DNA from 2 places in the Lactobacillus helsingborgensis genome. Region 1 is predicted to be linked to the other one. Evidence: riboswitches for the same ligand, from Rfam matches in the RefSeq annotation. Region 1 holds a riboswitch; the other holds the start of a gene.

Region 1 (4,218 bases):
CTTTTGGCTATAATGACGACCAAATTGTCTCATCAGATATTATTGGCACTGAATTTGGTTCGGTCTTTGATCCAACTCTTACCCAAGTTGAAACTGGAGATAATGGGGTACAACTAGTCAAAGGTTACGCCTGGTATGATAATGAGTCCGGTTTTGTAGCTCAAATGATTAGAACACTGCAAAAGATTGCCCAGTTAGGTTAATTATCAATATAACTCATATTTTTACAATTAAAGACTGTTTATCATCAATAAAAAATGGTTCTGCCAAGTGCAGAATCATTTTTTGTGCTTTTAAAATGTGCTAGTCATTTTTCATCCATGGTGCTGTAAGCATTTGACTAACGGTTTGCTTAATATCATTGCTTTGGGCAATCAAAGAAATTACTGCAGCCCCAGCTGCCTTAGTTTTAGCGATTGCGCTTAAGTCGCTAGCGGTAATCCCACCAATAGCAACAATTGGCCTGGTTGTGCTTTTGACCAGTTTGCTTAAGCCGGTAATACCAATTTCGGGGTCGGCATCACTTTTAGATTGGGTGGCATAAATTGGACCGCTACCATAATAATCAATTCCGCTAATTTTATTGGCTTGCTCAACTTGCGTTAAATTCGAGCAGGAATAGCCGATAATCATTTGAGCGCCAACTTCTTTAATGACCTGTCTGATTTCTTCATCGCTTTGACCAACATGAACGCCTTCGGCATGAACTTGTTGTGCAAGCTGAACATCATCGTCAATGAAGAAGGGCACGTGATATGCATAACACAATTGGTGCAGCTTTTGCGCCATAGGGAGTCTCTCGGCTTCACTTAAAGTTGAATTAGAACCCTTGTCCCGAAATTGAAAAGCTGTAATACCTGCAGCAAGTGCTTCTGCGACTAAGCCCGGTAATGTTTTACCTTCTGGCACGTCTTGACTGCCACAAATAAAGTAAGCATGTAAAAAATCAGTGTTAAAGTCTTTCATTATTTCTCCTAAATTACTGAGCTCAATGATTTAAAGGGCCATGACCATGACCAACTTGAATGGTTTCCTTAATTGTTTTAGTAACGTACTTTTTAGCAATTTTAATTGCCGCAGGTAAACTTTGACCTAAAGCCAGTTGAGCTGTAATTGCTGCAGCTAAGGTGTCACCTGTACCGTGAGTGCGTTCGGTATGTATTCTGGAACTGCTGACCCAAAGATCGGAACCATCAGCAAATAAAGCATAATCTTTTACTTCTGCGCTACTTGCATGACCGCCTTTAATTAGCACATTTTTAACACCCATATCTTGTAATTTATGAGCTAATTCTGGATATTGGCTTTGATCTTGTACCTTGATGCCAGTTAAAGTTTCTGCTTCTGGCAAGTTGGGTGTTATTAGATCGGCTAAAGGCAGCAATTCGTTTTTAACGGTGGCAACAGCATCTTGACTTAATAATGGTGCGCCCCCCTTAGCAATCATCACGGGATCTATGGTAATAGGGCCCAAGTCATACTTTTGCAGGTTAAGTGCAACTTGGTGAACGTGAGCCGCATCGCCCAACATTCCTGTTTTACAAGCACGGATCTGGAAATCTTCTGCCAGAGAGGCGAATTGGGCATCGACCATTTCTAAGGGCAGTAAAAAAGATTTCTGGACGCCCAAAGTGTTTTGTGCTGTCACTGCTACGACCACTGCTGTCCCAAATACTTTTTGCATTTGAAAAGTTTTTAAGTCAGCCATGATTCCAGCACCACCACCTGAATCAGTGCCGGCAATAGTTAAAACTTGGGGAAAAGAATTAATTTTTTCAGTCATCATAAAGTTCCTTAATCAAAATCTGCAATTTGTTCAATATCAGCAACTTTTACTTTATATAAATAATCCATGAGATACATGCTAAAAGTACCTGGTCCGACATTGGGGTGCTCTTGAACTACTAATTGACCAGCGCAACTGAAATCTAAAGCACCTATTTGAGCTGCTTCAAAAGGATCGTCAGTGACTGCAGTAAATGCTGTAACAATACTAGTCAACATGTCACCAGAGCCCACGTGGGTTTTAAAAAGGGGCGAGCCGTTATGGATATGGGCTATTCTTTTACCGTCGCTGATTGTATCTGTTGGGCCACTGGCAATAACTGTACAGTGGTATTTCTGCGCTGTTTTTGCAGTAATTTCATCAATATCACCAGAACCGGAGCCTGCATCAATCCCCTTTGAGCTCCAATCAAAGCCACCTAAAGCAGCTATCTCACCAATATTGCCCCGAATAATACTAGTATGAAAATCCCATAAAAGTTTATCTGCAATTTTATAGCGATATTCAACTGCACCAACAGCTACGGGATCAAACACTATCGGTTTATTATATTGGCGCGCTAAATCTTCCACTTTTTTAATATGATTGATTTGCTGCTTGGTTAAACAGCCAATATTAACTGCCACCGCGGAAGCCATTCGCACTATTTCTTCAGCTTCAGCGACTTCATTGCTCATAATTGGTGAAGCACCAATAGCATTAACAGCATTTGCCACATCTTGAACTGATACAAAATTGGCAATGTTGAAAATAACCGGATTTTGCGCTCGTAATTTGTCTAATAATTCTAACTGCATTATATTCTCCTAATTAACTGTCTTTAAAATTTTGATTAATAAAAAAAGCTTTAGCATGTGAAAATGCCAAAGCCTAACAGGTTCGACACGTTCCTACGCAAGTGTTAACTTACAGGTTCAAAGGGTCTGAAATAATTTTCATCTCAGCCAAAAAGGCACCCCTCGTGTTATCGCTTTCAATTATAACGAAATTAATGCTAGATTACAATGTCATGTTTTGCTGCTTAATATGATTCTGCTTATAATTTCAAGCTTTCTTTACATAATCTAACCAAGTATTTTGTCAAGTAAAGCAAATAATTATAGTAGCCGCTTTTTTTAGATCAAAAAAATTAGCCAATTACTCGCTGCCTAAATTTTTATGCTATATTATACTAAATAAAATTAATTAATTTTTAATGTTAGGCGAAAGGAGCGGTCATGATGAAAAAGAAAATTACAAATACAGATCGAAATAACGCGCTTCATACACTTTTTATAGAACATAAAATTGATAAAATATTTTTACCTATTGCAGCAGTGTTTGTGGCCTTTTTATGGTTATCAATTTTGTTTAATTTTGCTATTTTCGTTAAAGTGATTACCGTGGTTTTTGTTGTTGTGCTGCTCTATTTCGCAATATGTACATTTTTTGAAATACATGATTGGTACAAGAGAAAACATGATAAGGACAAATTTTAAAAGTAATTTTGTAAGACAGTTTTAACTTAATTTTCTGAGATTTAAATACAAAAAAGTCCAGTAAATCAGCACTTGTTTGAATGGTGAAACAAATTCTTTAAAGAACCTGTGACTATTAACTACAAGAGGTTCTTTTCACAGGGGTCATTCTTGTGCTAATCGTGACTAACATTGGTAAAAAGGGGAAAGTCAAAGCATCAAAGACTGCTAAATTAGAATATGATACAAACAGTAGTAAGCCGGATCCGATAAACTATGCCACCATTTTAATGATACTAATGTCGCCACAGGTGAAAAAGCCCCAAAAGTTGTCTAACTTTTGGGGCTCACCACCTTATTATGGTAATTTATTAGTCTTTTTATTTAAATGAAGTTCAATAAATCTTGGCTACACGCTCTACCAAGTTGGTTCCGTACTCGAATCCGTCTGCTTTAACTATCAGTTGGCTTTTTTCTGGCAATTGTTTAAACGCCACATTGGTGCCATTATCCAGCCAAACAATGCGCTCGATCTTTTGGGGCGGAAAATTATTAAATACTATTTCTCGCATTTTTTCTCCTCCCAGTACTACGTTCTGATTGCCAACATTACCCAGATTATCCACAAATAAATAATTACCTTTAATAAAATCATTATCATTTCCAGCAGCGGTATAAGTTTTATGCTCAAAATTATTGGTGTTATAGACTGCTTCTTTATTAATTGCCATCCATTGTTTAATAATTTCTAGTAACGACAGGCAATGAATATTTAAAGAGCCATCAAATTCTGGGCCCACGTTAATTAATAAATTTGCCCCCACTTTGCGAGTGTGACAAATTTGTTCAATTAAGTGACGCGCCGAAACATAATTAAGGTCATTTTGGGCATTGCCCCAATGTCTGTTTAGAGTCAATGAGGTTTCAGCAGCAAAGTAACGATTATTTTGAAAATGGTTGATTACTTGAGGATTG
Region 2 (4,218 bases), 270 kb from region 1:
AAGAACTTGATCATGGTCATGACTTTTACGCAGCGCAAACCATGTTAACACCTGATAACCGGCGCATTCTTTTTGGCTGGCTTGATATGTGGCATGCTGACTTTCCTGAACAGGCTGATGGCTGGTGTGGTGCTTTAACTATACCCAGAGAATTAACTTTAAAGAACAATCAGCTGTATATGAAACCCATTAAAGAACTGAAACAGCTGCGGCAAGAAAAAGTAATTGATGAAAAGTTGATGACTTCGTTAAAGCAGATTAATGTTTCTGATCCGCAGCATCTGGAATTGCTTTTGACAGCTGAAACTGAAGATTGGTCTGGTAGTGAGATTAATTTTATACTCAAAAATAAGCAGGAAGATTTAGTAACACTCACTTGGAACAAAGGGAATAACGAAGTGGTTTTAACTCGAGCTGATAAACCCGCAGATGATTCTCGACGCTATGGTAGATTAAGACCAAAGTCCAATCTGAAAATCCGGGTATTTATTGATACCAGTTCAATTGAATTTTTCATAAATGACGGTGAACTGGTATTTTCAGAACGATATTATGCTTCCGAAACACCTCAGATTTTTGTCAATGCAGACCAGCCAGTCAAAGTGAATATTATAGGCTATACTTTAGCAAAATAAATTAGGCCAAAGAAAAAGTGGACATGAACGTCCACTTTTTTATTTTAATGTGAATAAAGCCAAGTTTACTAAAAGAAGGATAATGATGGCTGTTAACCAGTCACTTTTTTTAATAGGAATGGGCACAATGACGGAGCGTTTAGCATTTTCCTGATAGCCATGAGATGCCATTCCTTGTGCCAGATTTTCGGCTGAATTAAGGGCCACTAAGATCGCTTTAAAATAGAGAACGGGTGACCAAAAGCTCAGGTAAACGCCGCGCATCATGCCGGCAGTCCGAATTTGTTTAACGGCTGTTTTCATTCGCGGCACAATATTGAGAGCAGCTAAAACGCCATAAGCAAACTTACTCGGTAAATGAAAGTTTTGTTCAAAAGAGCGAGCTAAGTCTGTGGCAGTGGTTCCAATTGAGACACAGTAAATCGTTAGCGTATAGACATAAACACGGCTGGATAAACTCAGTGCATTTTGCAAGTTAGGTTGCGGTGCAAACCAATATAAAGTAGCAAAAACCGTAAATGCAGCAATTAGGGGCATTAAGAGCGTTAGCAGCAAATTCTTTAATTTAATATGTTTGTAAATTAGATAAATTAATGCACAACCGATGATTAACAAATTGGTGCATAAACTGGACTTAAGGGATATTTCTAATGAAATAATTAGTGCCAGAAAAAATTTGAAACTAGGATTCATTGTTGATAGCCTCACTTATTTGTATAGCTTAAATGCTGGTCTTGAAAAACAAGATGATAGTCGCACCAATCAGCCAAATTAGTTAATTCGTGACTAATGATCAATAGCGTTTGGTTGCGGGCCTTTTGGCTTTTTCTTAATAACGTCATTACTTTACCCGCAGAAACCGCATCCAGCCCGCTAAGGGGCTCGTCAATCAGTAATACATCTTGATCAGAGATCAGCATCAGTAAAATTTGCAGTTTCTTTTGTTGGCCACCGGATAATGAGTAAACAACATGATCAAGCAAAGAATCAAGTTCAAGATAGGATAGTGTTTCATTTATTTTTTCATCCGTAAAGAAAGAATTAGTCCGGTGCTTTTTGCTCAGGTTAATTTCATCTGCCACTGAAACGTTGATGAACTGATCACTTGCACTTTGAAAAATTTGCCCGACTTTAAGCAGGTACTTGCGGGTCGCTAATTTGTTAATTTCCTGATTGTGGTAAGTGATACTGCCAGAATACGGCAGCATTTTAGTTAATGCGTTAAAAAGCGAAGTTTTGCCCACACCGTTTGCTCCTGTTATCAGGGTAGTTTTACCAGCAACAATGTTTAAATGTTCTTGCTTGAGAAGCAAACGATTTTGATAAATCCGGGTATTTTGCAGCGTAAAACAATTTGGCTCGTTTTGTTCTGGCAAAGCGAAAGAATAAGAGGCAACCGTCATACTTTTTTGTAACAGCTGTTCTTTTTCATCTGGTGCAAGTTGCACTATTTTTTTACCCTGAAATTGAAACAGGTTATCACAAATGCCCTCATAACCAGATAATACGTGGTCACTCACAATGATTGTTTTGCCCTGATCGCGCAAATGGGCTAGTTTAGCAATCAAAAACTTGCGGGCTGCAGGATCGCAACTGGCAAACGGCTCATCGAGTAAAAAAAGGTCAACATTCATTGCAATTAAAACGGCTAAAGCTACCCGCTGCTGTTCGCCGCCAGACATGGTATTAATTTTTTGATCAAGCAAATAATCAATTTGGGCAAACTGAACGGCTTCATTTAGACGCTTCTCATACTGCGCTTTGGTTAGGCATAAGTTTTCAAGTGCAAAAATGATTTCCTCACGTGGCGTTGCCATAGTGAACTGCTCACCGGCACTTTGAAACATCATTGCTGATTTTAATCCGGCTAAAGTCACAGTGCCGCTTAAGTGACCGGCAAATTTAGGGTATAAGTCTGCTAAAATTTTTAATAAAGTAGACTTGCCGCAGCCGGTAGGGCCAACTAATAATGAAAATTCTCCCGTAGGAATCTTTAAATTAATATCAGTTAATATTTGATTTTCTTTATCGTATGAAAAAGTGAGGTTCTTTAATTTAATCAATTTAGTTACCAAAAAAATCGTCAGGAGAATACCTGACGACGTAAAATCTTTCGTTTTCCCTTCGCTGGCATTATCCATAGCAGGTTCAACGGGTATATTCTCAGCCTATACGGCACCCCGATATTATTTTCATTATACCTAAAAGAATTTTTATTGTCTAGACTGATTAGTCTTGCTTTTAACGGCCTGTAATAATAATTGTGAAATAACAAAAATTTATTAGCAAGCTGCCAATTTGCTATATAATAAATTTATGAAAATAAAAAATAAAACAAGAAGGTGACGTAATGGCGGCAGTTAAGTTAGAACAATATTTGGCTAGTGTCTTGGACTCAAAAAAGTCGGACACAAATGAGATAAGAATAAAGCCGGGAAATGAAGATTTTAATTTATTCAGTGCTTTTTTGGAAAATCGGAATACTGGGATACATCGTTATCAAACTACAGGCTTAACCATTCTTTATTTGGCAAAAGGAGCAGTCAAAACCAGGATTAACGCTCAGGAACTTACTTTGAGTGCTGGTAATATTATTTTTTTACAGAAGAAATGCAACTACGAGATTTTAAAACCAAACCATAAAGATATTTTAGTTAAACTTGAATTTGACCCTAATTTAACTATGCAAGATTTTCTAGGTGATTACTCTAAACTGAATAGTGAAGAAAAGGGTCTACTTAAAAAAATTACTACAGCTTTTAATCAGAAACGCTTATTAAGTATGAGCGGCACGCCAATGTCTAAATCCGCTCATCTAGTTAAAAAAGTAATTGATGAATATCTCAATCAAAATCTTTTTGCACGCAACATAATTATGGCAGAACTTAATTTGCTCTTATTTTTAGCAATTAGAAGCCAAGACTTAGCTGCTGAAACTAGGTTGATTACTAATCATCAGTTTGCTCAAACCGAGTTAGAGCAGTATATTGATGCTCATTTCACTGATGTCAGCCTTAATGATGCGGCCAAGTATTTTGGCTTTAACCCCAATTATTTTTCAAGTTTGGTTAAACAAAAAACGGGCAAAAGCTTTATGGAACATGTTGATGAAAGACGTATGCAGGAAGCGCGAAGTTTGCTGGCACGCCCGGATATCTCTGTTAAGGAAATAATTACCCGTGTAGGTTATAGCGGCAAATCATTCTTTTATAAAAAATTTAGTGAATATTACCATGAAACGCCCGTGCAGATGCGTGCAGAACTATTTCGACAAGCAAATATCAACTTAAAATAAAAGCAGCCTTACTAGAAAAGGCTGCTTTATTTATTACATTTTTTCCAAACGTTTAATTCTATCCGCTGTCGGCGGGTGACTGTCAAATAAATGCGTAAAACTGCGTCTTTTGCGTAATGGATCCTCAATATACATTCCCGCACTGCTCGGATCGGCTTTTTTCATTGGTGCAGAACCGTCAATTTTCTCTAGCGCCGAAATTAATCCTTGAGGATTGCGCGTTAATTCAACTGACGAAGCGTCAGCCAAGTATTCCCGATTACGCGATAATGCCATTTGCGCTAAGCT

Evidence for each region. A riboswitch is a leader RNA that binds a small molecule or an ion and turns the genes downstream of it on or off. The one in region 1 is predicted to bind thiamine pyrophosphate.
Region 2: linked by a shared signal. The riboswitch ahead of DLD54_RS00740 (ATP-binding cassette domain-containing protein) and the one ahead of thiM (hydroxyethylthiazole kinase) in region 1 are both predicted to bind thiamine pyrophosphate.

The regions. Positions count from the first base shown of each region.
Region 1 covers NZ_CP029544.1:1,745,041-1,749,258, reverse strand. Annotated here, with positions in the region: gene gap (type I glyceraldehyde-3-phosphate dehydrogenase) at 1-203, shown strand, start outside; gene thiE (thiamine phosphate synthase) at 304-969, opposite strand; gene thiD (bifunctional hydroxymethylpyrimidine kinase/phosphomethylpyrimidine kinase) at 989-1,783, opposite strand; gene thiM (hydroxyethylthiazole kinase) at 1,795-2,583, opposite strand; TPP riboswitch at 2,657-2,756, opposite strand; gene DLD54_RS08265 (hypothetical protein) at 3,004-3,264, shown strand; gene DLD54_RS08255 (alpha-L-fucosidase) at 3,639-4,218, opposite strand, start outside.
Region 2 covers NZ_CP029544.1:154,309-158,526, forward strand. Annotated here, with positions in the region: gene DLD54_RS00730 (glycoside hydrolase family 32 protein) at 1-635, shown strand, start outside; gene DLD54_RS00735 (energy-coupling factor transporter transmembrane component T family protein) at 675-1,328, opposite strand; gene DLD54_RS00740 (ATP-binding cassette domain-containing protein) at 1,340-2,698, opposite strand; TPP riboswitch at 2,738-2,828, opposite strand; gene DLD54_RS00745 (AraC family transcriptional regulator) at 2,986-3,930, shown strand; gene htpX (zinc metalloprotease HtpX) at 3,964-4,218, opposite strand, start outside.